DNA from 3 places in the Kribbella sp. NPDC023972 genome. Region 2 is predicted to be linked to each of the others. Evidence: riboswitches for the same ligand, from Rfam matches in the RefSeq annotation. Region 2 holds a riboswitch; each other region holds the start of a gene.
What was found. Region 2 has a riboswitch for thiamine pyrophosphate ahead of thiC (phosphomethylpyrimidine synthase ThiC). Riboswitches for the same ligand answer to the same signal wherever they lie in the genome.
Positions count from the first base shown of each region.

Region 1: it holds a riboswitch for thiamine pyrophosphate, as region 2 does, so the genes downstream of both, thiS (sulfur carrier protein ThiS) here and thiC (phosphomethylpyrimidine synthase ThiC) in region 2, are expected to answer to the same signal.
Region 3: it holds a riboswitch for thiamine pyrophosphate, as region 2 does, so the genes downstream of both, AB0F43_RS18525 (cytosine permease) here and thiC (phosphomethylpyrimidine synthase ThiC) in region 2, are expected to answer to the same signal.

Region 1 is NZ_JBEZZH010000002.1:324,813-328,192, forward strand. Features, by position in the region: gene AB0F43_RS10705 (NmrA/HSCARG family protein) at 1-501, shown strand, start outside; gene AB0F43_RS10710 (thiazole synthase) at 472-1,245, opposite strand; gene thiS (sulfur carrier protein ThiS) at 1,250-1,456, opposite strand; TPP riboswitch at 1,447-1,563, opposite strand; gene AB0F43_RS10720 (RNA polymerase sigma-70 factor) at 1,742-2,623, shown strand; gene AB0F43_RS10725 (nitrate reductase) at 2,705-3,380, shown strand, end outside.
Region 2 is NZ_JBEZZH010000002.1:502,799-506,178, reverse strand. Features, by position in the region: gene thiC (phosphomethylpyrimidine synthase ThiC) at 1-1,569, opposite strand, end outside; TPP riboswitch at 1,560-1,679, opposite strand; gene AB0F43_RS11555 (lysophospholipid acyltransferase family protein) at 1,770-2,516, shown strand; gene AB0F43_RS11550 (hypothetical protein) at 2,665-3,186, shown strand; gene AB0F43_RS11545 (inorganic phosphate transporter) at 3,199-3,380, opposite strand, start outside.
Region 3 is NZ_JBEZZH010000004.1:291,213-294,592, reverse strand. Features, by position in the region: gene AB0F43_RS18535 (hypothetical protein) at 1-790, shown strand, start outside; gene AB0F43_RS18530 (alpha/beta hydrolase) at 787-1,449, shown strand; TPP riboswitch at 1,470-1,582, shown strand; gene AB0F43_RS18525 (cytosine permease) at 1,576-2,904, shown strand; gene AB0F43_RS18520 (methyltransferase domain-containing protein) at 2,931-3,380, shown strand, end outside.

The DNA of each region.
Region 1 (3,380 bases), 180 kb from region 2:
TCCTGGGAGTCGAAGCTGATCATCGCCGACTACCTGCGTGAGCTCGGTGTTCCGCTGACGGTGCTGCGGCCGACGGCGTTCATGGAACTGATGACGGACAAGGACTTCTACCCACCTGTCGCGGTCTGGGGTCTGATGCCCAAGCTGGCCGGCGACCAGACGCCGGTGCCCTGGCTGGCGGTCGACGACCTCGGCGCGATCGCGGCCCGCGCCTTCGCCGAGCCGTCCGAATTCGTCGGCACGGAGCTTCCGCTGGCGGCGGAGTTCCGCTCGATCGCCGAACTCCGCCAGGCTTGGACCGCGGCGACAGGGCGGCCACCTCGCGGCTTCCCGATGCCGCTGTGGCTCTTCGAGCGCTTCGTCGGCAAGGACCTGACCACCATGTGGCGCTGGCTGGCGGCCAACCCGGTGGCCGTGGACCCAGTGGACACGGTGAAGCTGCTGGGCCTTGTCACAACTGTCGGGCAGTTCCTAGAACGACGGCAGGCCGGTGACCGGTGAGGACGCCAGGGCGGAGTGGTAGCGGCGGGGGACTCGGCCGGCCAGGCGGGCGGCGCGGCCGGCGGTGACCGCGTCGCGCATCGCGGCTGCCATCAGGGCCGGTTTCTCGGCCCGGGTGACCGGGGTGGCGAGCATGACCGCGGCGCAGCCGAGCTCCATCGCCAGCGCGGCGTCACTCGCCGTACCGATACCTGCGTCGACGATCACCGGGACGTTCGCGGCCTCGGTGATGAGCGCGAGGTTGTGCGGATTGCGGATACCGAGGGCGGACCCGATCGGCGCCGCCAGCGGCATCACCGCCGCACACCCGGCCTGCTCCAGCCGGCGGGCCAGGATCGGATCGTCGTTGGTGTAGGGCAGCACGGTGAACCCGTCCGCGACCAACGCGTCCACGGCGTCCAGCAACTCGATCGGGTCCGGCATCAGCAGGTGATCGTCGGCCACCACCTCGACCTTGATCAGGTCCGTCTCCAGCGCCTCCCGGGCGAGCTTCGCGGTGAGCACCGCCTCGGCCGCGGTGTGGCAGCCCGCCGTGTTCGGCAGGACGTCGATGCCGTGCCGCTTGAGTACGTCGAGGATCGAGCCCTCGTGGCCGGTGCCGAGCCGGCGCATCGCGACCGTGGTGAGTTGGGTGCCCGAGGCAATCAACGCCTCTTCCATCACCTCGAGGTTGGCGGCACCGCCAGTGCCCATGATCAGCCGGGAGGAGTACGTCCGCCCGCCGAGCTCCAGTGGATCGTCCATGACGTCAGCCTCCCTGAACCGCACTGACGATCTCGACCCGGTCGCCGTCCGTGAGCGTCGTCCCGGCCCACTCCTGCCGGGTGAGCACGGTCTGGTTGACCGCTACAGCGATTCCGGTCTGCCGGTCGGAGTACTCCCGGACCAGCTCGGCTACGGAGCGGCCCGGCGGCACCCTTGTCGGCTCGCCGTTGACCCACACGTCGTACGCCATCGCTTCCTCCCTACGCCGGCATTACCCGAGACAGGTTCAGCGGTCGGCGACACCCTGGTCAGTCGCCCTCTCAGCCCACTGTGGCGCGAGCTCCCGCGGCTCTTTCGACCTTAACCACTCCGAAACGCTCAGACAACCAGCGGTTCCGACAGGCGGGCAGCAGCTCACAGGGTCGTGACACCAAACCCCTGCCGTGCGCCCGTCCGGGCCGCTGTCACACTGCAGGGGGCTGCACTGTCTTAGCTGGCGACCGGTCGGCAACTGGCGTGGTTGGAGGCGTACTGGATGACCTCGGCGGAGTTGGAGGAGGCCGCGGCGGTGTTTGGCGGCGTGCGGCCGCGGTTGTTCGGGATCGCGTACCGGATGCTTGGTAGTGCCGCTGAGGCAGAGGATCTCGTCCAGGACGTGTGGTTGCGATGGCAGACCACCGACCGCAGTAAGGTCTCGAACCCAGCGGCGTACCTGGCCACGGCGATCACCCGGCTGGCGATCAACGCGATGCAGTCGGCGCGGGTACGCCGGGAGACCTACATCGGGCCGTGGCTGCCCGAGCCGGTCGACACGAGCGCCGATCCGTATCTCGGCGCCGAGCACAACGAGGCGCTGGAGTTCGCCGTACTGCTCATCCTGGAACGGCTCTCGCCGACGGAACGGGCGGCGTACATCCTGCGGGAGGCGTTCGACTACCCGTACGGCCAGATCGCCGAGATCATCGGGTCCACCGAGCCGGCCACGCGCCAACTGGTCAGCCGGGCGCGCAAACGCCTGGTCGCGGAACGTCGCAATCCGGTCACTGGGCCGGAACAGCGCGAGCTCCTGAGCGCGTTCGTCACCGCGGCCCGCTCCGGTGACCTGGCGGCGCTCGAGAAGCTGCTCGCCGACGACGCCATCAGCTACTCCGACGGCGGCGGCGCGGTCCGGGCCTCCCGCTTCCCGGTGGTCGGTCTCGAACGCGTAGCGAAGTACCACAAGGCCTTCGCGGACCGCTTCTGGACCGGCGCCGACGTGGAACTGGCCACCGCCAACGGCCAAGCAGTCGCGATCCTCCGCCGAGACGGCATCGCCTTCGCCATGTGCACGGTGACCGCATCCCCCAACGGCATCAACCAGGTCCTCTGGCTCCTGAACCCGTCCAAACTCACCACCTTCAACCCCACAGCGGCGTAGCAGTCACTGCGCGTCGTAGTCGTTTTTGGGGCCGCTCGGCCGGGTACCGGCCCCCTGCTGTTCTCGAGCTCAGGAGGGGCGATGAACGATCCGATCGATCGCATCGCGAACGTCTGGGGAACCCGGACGCCGTATGCGACAGGCGCCGACTGGCCGGCTCGTGTCGACGAGTTCATCGAGGACGGTACGGCGCCAGGCGAGGTCGACTGGGTGCAGTCGGCGTGTGTGCTGTGCTCCAACGGCTGCGGGATGGACATCGGTGTCCATGACGGCCGGATCGTCGGTGTCCGAGGCCGATCCGCAGACCGCGTCAACCACGGGAGGCTGGGCCCCAAAGGGCTGTTCGGCTGGCAGGCGAACAACTCGGCCGACCGCCTCACCACTCCACTGATCCGGCGCGACGGCACGTTGACACCGGCAACCTGGGACGACGCGATGGAACTGATCGCGGAGCGCAGCAGGCTGGTGCTGGACGAGCAGGGCCCGCTCGGTATGGCGTTCTACAGCAGCGGACAGTTGTTCCTCGAGGACTACTACACCCTCGCGCTCGTCGTCCGCGGCGGCATCGGCACCCCGCACCTGGACGGCAACACCCGGCTGTGCACCGCCACCTCGGACTTCGCGCTCAAGGAGACCTTCGGCACCGACGGCGCCCCCGGATCACTGACCGACTTCGACACCTGCGACGCATTGTTTGCCATCGGCCACAACATGCCGGAAACCCACACCGTGCTGTGGTCCCGCGTCCTCGACCGGT
Region 2 (3,380 bases):
GGCCTCGATCGCCTCCGCCGACGTCAGGCCCTTCTCCTCGGCGTACGCGCGGATGTCGGCGGTGATCCGCATCGAGCAGAACTTCGGTCCGCACATCGAGCAGAAGTGGGCCGTCTTGGCCGGCTCGGCGGGCAGCGTCTGGTCATGGAACGACCGCGCGGTGTCCGGATCCAGCGAGAGGTTGAACTGGTCCTCCCAGCGGAACTCGAACCTTGCCCTGGACAATGTGTCGTCCCAGGCCTGCGCACCTGGGTGCCCCTTGGCCAGATCGGCCGCGTGGGCGGCGATCTTGTACGTGATCACACCCGTTTTCACGTCGTCGCGGTCCGGCAGGCCGAGGTGTTCCTTCGGCGTGACGTAGCAGAGCATCGCCGTACCCAGCCAGCCGATCTGGGCCGCGCCGATCGCCGAGGTGATGTGGTCGTAGGCCGGTGCCACATCAGTTGCCAACGGCCCCAATGTGTAGAACGGCGCCTCACCGCACAGCTCCTCCTCGAGCCGCACGTTCTCGGCGATCTTGTGCATCGGCACATGTCCCGGACCTTCGATCATCACCTGGACGTCGTGCTCCCAGGCGATCTTGGTGAGCTCGCCGAGGGTCCGCAGCTCGGCGAACTGCGCCGCGTCGTTGGCATCCGCGATACACCCCGGCCGCAGCCCGTCGCCGAGTGAGAACGTCACGTCGTACGCGCGGAGGATCTCGCAGAGCTCGGCGAAATGCGTGTAGAGGAAGGACTCCTGGTGATGCGCCAGGCACCACGCGGCCATGATCGAACCGCCGCGCGACACGATCCCGGTGATCCGTTGCGCGGTCAGCGGAACGTACCGCAGCAGTACGCCGGCATGCACGGTCATGTAGTCCACGCCCTGCTCGCACTGCTCGATCACGGTGTCGCGGTAGACCTCCCACGACAACGCGGTCGGGTCGCCCTTCACCTTCTCCAGCGCCTGGTACAGCGGCACCGTCCCGATCGGCACCGGCGAGTTGCGCAGGATCCACTCGCGCGTCTCGTGGATGTTCTTGCCGGTGGACAGGTCCATCACGGTGTCCGCGCCCCATCGGGTGGCCCAGACCAGCTTCTCGACCTCTTCCTCGATCGAGCTGGTGACGGCCGAGTTGCCGATGTTGGCGTTCACCTTCACCAGGAACTTCTTCCCGATGATCATCGGCTCGGACTCCGGGTGCCGCCGGTTCGCCGGGATCACCGCGCGGCCGCGGGCCACCTCGTCCCGGACGAACTCCGGATCGACTCCCTCGCGGACGGCGACGTACCTCATCTCCTTGGTGATGGTGCCGGCGCGCGCGTGCGCGAGCTGGGTCAACGGCTCGCGCCCGGCGATCCAGTCCCGCCGCAGTGTGGGCAGACCGGCCTGTACGTCGATCCGCGCGGGGGCGTCGGTGTACGGGCCGGACGTGTCGTACAGGTCGAAGTGCTCGCCGTTGGTGAGGTGGACACGGCGGGCCGGGACCCGCAGCTCGCCGCGGTAGATCTTCTCCGAGCCCGAGATCGGGCCGGTGGTGACAGACGGACGGACCCGTGATTGGGCACTGTTTCCGATGGTTGTCACAATGCTGCTCCCTACGCCGGAATTACCCGGACAGGTTCGGCGGTCGGCGGCGCCGGTTCACCCAGCCGCCCTCTCAGCCCGCTACGGTGCGAGCTCCCGCGATCTCCAATTGTCGTGAATCACCCTAACGAAGATCTGCATACGGGATTCCGTGGGGCGCGTCACGTCCGCGGTTGGGCGTGAACCGGTAGCGTTCGGGAATGCGAGACCTCGTGTACCCGCCGGTGATCGGCTTCGCGAAGACGGCGTTCAAGGTGCTGGACCTGAAGTTCCAGCTGACCGGGACGGAGAACGTGCCGCGGACCGGCGGTGCGGTGATCGCGATGAACCACATTTCGTACGTCGACTTCGTGCTCGGCGGGTTCGGTGCGCTGCCGAGCAAGCGGCTGGTGCGGTTCATGGCCAAGGAGGTGCTGTTCCGCAACCGGTACTCCGGCCCGCTGATGCGCGGGATGCACCACATCCCGGTCGACCGAGCCGCCGGTACGGCGTCGTACCGGAAGGCGCTCGAGTACCTGAAGGCGGGCGAGGTCGTCGGTGTCTTCCCAGAGGCAACCATCAGCCGGTCGTTCGAGCTGAAGGAGTTCAAGTCCGGCACGGTCCGGATGGCCGCGGCGGCCGCCGTACCGGTGATCCCGCTGATCCTGTGGGGAACGCAGCGGATGCTGACCAAGGACCACCCGCGCGACTTCTCCCGGCACCGGACCATCGCCATCACCGTCGGCGAGCCGATCACCGTCACCCGCGAGGACGACCCGGTCGAGGCGACCGCCCAGCTGCGCTCGACCATGGCCGGGATGCTCGACCGCACCATCCGCGCCTACCCCGAGCAGCCCGCCGGCGCCTGGTGGCTGCCCGCCTCGTACGGCGGCGGCGCGCCCACTCCCGAGGAAGCCGACCGCCTGGACCGGGAGGAGCTGGCCCGCCGGGCGGCCCGAAGGAAGTAGCCAGCTACCGGACAGGACCTTGACCTCGGTGCGGTACGAGGGTACGAAAAGCACTTGTTGATGGAGCAGGAACCTGGGGGGTCCCTGTGCACTCGGCCGGGCGGTGGCGCGCGTGGCCGTCGTACTCAGGTGGGCGGGGGAAGTTGTAGTGGAATCATCCGAAGAGCTGCATCTCTTCGAGCCGGGGATCCTGACCGTGGCACCGCATGTCGCGGAGGACATCCCTGACGTCGGCACGTACTTCCTCGACTGGGCGGTCCGGGACCTGAACCCGGCGCAGGCCCGTGAGGTCGAGGCGGCGATCAACGGACGGCGTTGCCAGAACGGCTGGTTTCCGCTGGAGAGCCTGGACAGCATCGGCAGCCGTGGCTACTGGCGCGGGCCGCTGACGTACCTGGCCCGAATGACCGCCGACGACGGATCGATCGTGCAGGACTGGGCGTCCAGCGGACTGAGCGGCGCGAGCCGGAGCAAGATCGAGGCGACCGCCAACCACCTGCTGTTCCAGCAGGGCCATGCCGCCGCGGCCACCTGGGTGGTGGCGGTGCGACCGCAGGCCTACCTCGACGTGGCCGGCCTCGGTGACCGGCTGGCCGCCACCTGGGAGCTCAACCTGGGCTCTATCCGCCCCAAGGACGTGGCCAAGGCAGTACGCCGCTGGAACCGCTGAGCGGCCTCGCTGTCACTCCAGGATCAGGTGGGCCAGGCCGTAGCAGAGGGCGGCGACCAGCCCGGCCGCCGGGATGGTCAGGACCCAGGCCGTGATGATGCCCCTGGCGACGCCCCAGCGGACCGCGGACAGCCGCTTGGTCGCACCGGCGCCCATCACCGCCGAGGTGATCGTGTGCGTGGTGGAGACCGGCG
Region 3 (3,380 bases), on a different contig from region 2:
GGAGCAGCCGCCCGAGGAGCACCACTACGCCCCGCCCACGCCGTACGGCGGCAGCACCTACGGCTCCCCGCCCTCCGGGCAACCCCAGCCTGGCGCCTACGCCCAACCACAGTCGTACGGCTCCCCACCCGGCCAGTACGGCGTACCGCCGCAACCACCACCACCCGGCGGACCGGCCTACACCCAGCCACCCAACTACCGGCCAGGCTCCCCGTATGGCCCGCCCGCGCACCCACAGCAGCACGAGCTCCCTCAGTACGGGCGGGAGTTGCCCGTCGCACCTCGCGATCCCCGCGCGGCCCGCGTCGTGCTGCTTGCCGCGATCCTCGCCGGCGTCTACGGCCTGCTGGTGCTCTCGGTTCAGCGGGTGGCCCTGCGCGAGATCTCCCAGGCCCCGGGTTCCGCACTCAACCACCCGCTCCGTACGGACGTCATCGACACGATCGGCCAGTTGCTGATGCTCCTGGTCGGTGTGGCCGCGATCGCGATGTGGGCGCGCGACGTACTGGCCCGCCGCCGGGTCGGACGCGAGATCGACCCGATCGAGCTCGGCGGCCTGCTGCTGGTCGGGGTGTCAGTGGTACCGATCCTGATCTGGCTGGTGATGGTCCTGTCCACCGGTATGGGTGCCATCGACGACACGCTCGATCGGCTGCCGACGGCGTACGGCTGGGGTGGTATCGGCCTGCTGATCCTCGCCGCGGGCTTCCTGCTCGGCTACCGGGAGCTGAAGCCGCCGGTCGCCAACCCGGTCGTCCAGGCGCCGCCGGCCCGCCCGCCCTGGGAGTGAGCATCCCGATCGTCCTGGTCCCGGGCCTCGGCCTCGGGCCCAAGTCGTACGCACCCACGGTCGAGCACCTCATCACGCCGTACCAGATCGTCACCCTGCCCGGGTACGGCGAACCCGCCGGGCCAGGTGACGACCTGCGACCACAAGCTCTTGGTACGGCGGTCGCCGAAAAGATGCGGGAGCGGTCGGTCCTGGTCGGGCACTCGGCCGGCTGCCAGATCGTCGTCGAGACCGCGGTCGCCTACCCCGAGCTGGTCCATGCGCTGGTCCTGGTCGCTCCGACCGGAGACGTCCGTGCGGCGAGCTGGCGCGACCTGGTGGCCCGCTGGCTGGGCTCGGCCGCCCCGGAGTCGCCTCGGCTGATCCCGGCGCTCGCCCCGCAATACGCCCGTACGACGCTCTCCACCATCGCCCGGGCAGTGGAAGCAGCCCGGCACCACGATCTGGCTGGGGTGATCACCCGGGTGAAGGCGCCGATCCTGATCGTGCGCTGCCGCCATGACCACCTGTCGCCGGCCGAGTGGACGGACCGGCTGGCCGAGCTCACCCACGCTGAGGCCCGGACCCTGGCCACCGGCTCGCACATGCCGGTGCTGACCAACGGTCCCGAGCTGGCCGCTCTCATCCAGCGGGCAGCCGCTGCACCGGGCCGAACCTGAAGCGCTATCGTTGACGCGGTAACAACCTCTGCGGGAGCTCGCACCATGCGCGGGCTGAGAGGGCGACGCTGGGTCGCCGACCGCCTGAACCTGACCGGGTAATGCCGGCGTAGGGAGCAGGTCACCATGACCAGTACTGCTGTTCGTCCTGTCAACCAGACCGAGGCGCCGCTCGTCCTCACCACGGACACACCGCGCACTCTCGGCTTTCTCGACCAGTTCACCCTCTGGGGGAACCTCGGCATCTCGCTGTTCGGCCCGGTGACCGGTGCGCTCGTCGCGGCGTACACAGGCTCGCTGGCCCAGGGGCTGCTCGCGGTCGTGGTTGGTTGCGGGATCGGAGCGCTGGTGCTCGGCGGTGCGGCCGTGTTCGGTTCGCACACCGGAGCGCCGGCGATGGCGAGTCTGCGCGGCCTGTTCGGCCGACGCGGTTCGATGGCGCCGACGGTGCTGAACATCGCGCAGAACGTCGGCTGGGCGACGATGGAGATCATCGTCATCTCCCAGGCCGCGGTGGCGGTGACGAGTGAGCGCTGGCGCTGGCTGTTCGTCGTACTGGCCGGCGTGATCGCCACGGCGATGGCGGTCCGGCCACTGGGCAGCGTGAGGTTGCTGCGCAAGTTCATGGTCTGGCTGGTGCTGATCGCGTCGGTCTACTTGTTCGTGCAGGTGCTCAGCAAGCCGGTGCAGGATTTGCCGCAGGACGGTGTCTTCGGCTTCTGGCCGGCCGTCGACCTCGCTGCCGCCGGTGTGGTGTCGTTCGCACCGCTCGCCGCCGACTACACCCGCCACTCGCGCACGAACAAGGCTGCCTTCGCCGGATCGTCGCTCGGCTACGGGATCGCGGCGATCGTCTACTACGCGCTCGGCGTGTTCGCGGTGGCGACGTTGGGTACCAACAGCGCGGACGTGATCACCGCACTCGTCACGCTGCCGGCCGGTGCGATCGCGCTGTTCGTGCTGCTGGTGGACGAGGTCGACGAGGCCTACGCGAACGTCTACTCCACCACGATGGCCGCGCACAACCTGGTCGGTCACATCGACCGGCGGTGGATCTCGATCGCCATCGGCGTACTCGCCACCGGTCTCGCCCTGTTGGTTGACCTGGGCAACTACACGCAGTTCCTCTATCTGATCGGCTCGGTCTTCATCCCGCTGTTCGCGGTCGCGATCGCCGACTTCTTCGTGGTCAGCAAGATGAACTGGGACGTCTCCGGTACGGCGCGCTTCCGCTGGCAGCCGGCCGTCGCCTGGCTGATCGGCTTCATCGCGTACCAGTTGGTCAACCCCGGCACGGTGTCCGGCTGGTCGCCGTTCTGGCTCGATCTTCAGCAGCGCCTCTTCGCCGGCCAGCCCGTGCCCGGCTGGCTCGGCGCGACGTACACGTCGATCGTGATCTCGATGCTGGCCGCGATCGGGCTCGGCCGGATCGGGCGCCGACCGCTGGACAACTGACCCGGAGTAACCGGGATACTTGCGCAATGCTGAACTCCGCACTGCGCAGCCGGGCCGAGTACGCGGAACTGGGGGCCGACGGGCTGGCCGCGCGCACCACGCCCGAGCGGGACGCGGCGACCGTGAAGGCTGTCGAGGAGCTGCTGGACGGCCGCGAGTCGGTGCTCGACCTGTGTTGCGGGTACGGCCGGATCGCGCTGCCGCTCCGCCGGGCCGGCAAGGTCGTGCGTGCTCTCGACATCTCGCCGAACCTGATCGAGGCCGGCAAGGCGAAGGCGGACGAGGAGGAGTTGTCGATCGACTGGGCGATTGGCTCGATGACCGACCTGCCCTACAAGTGGGACTCGTTCGACGCGGTGATCTGCCTGTGGACGGCGTTCCACGAACTGTTCGCCGAGGACGAGCAGATCTCCACGATCTGCGAGATCTCCCGGGTCCTCAAGCCTGGCGGGCTGGCGATCATCGAGGGCCCGGTC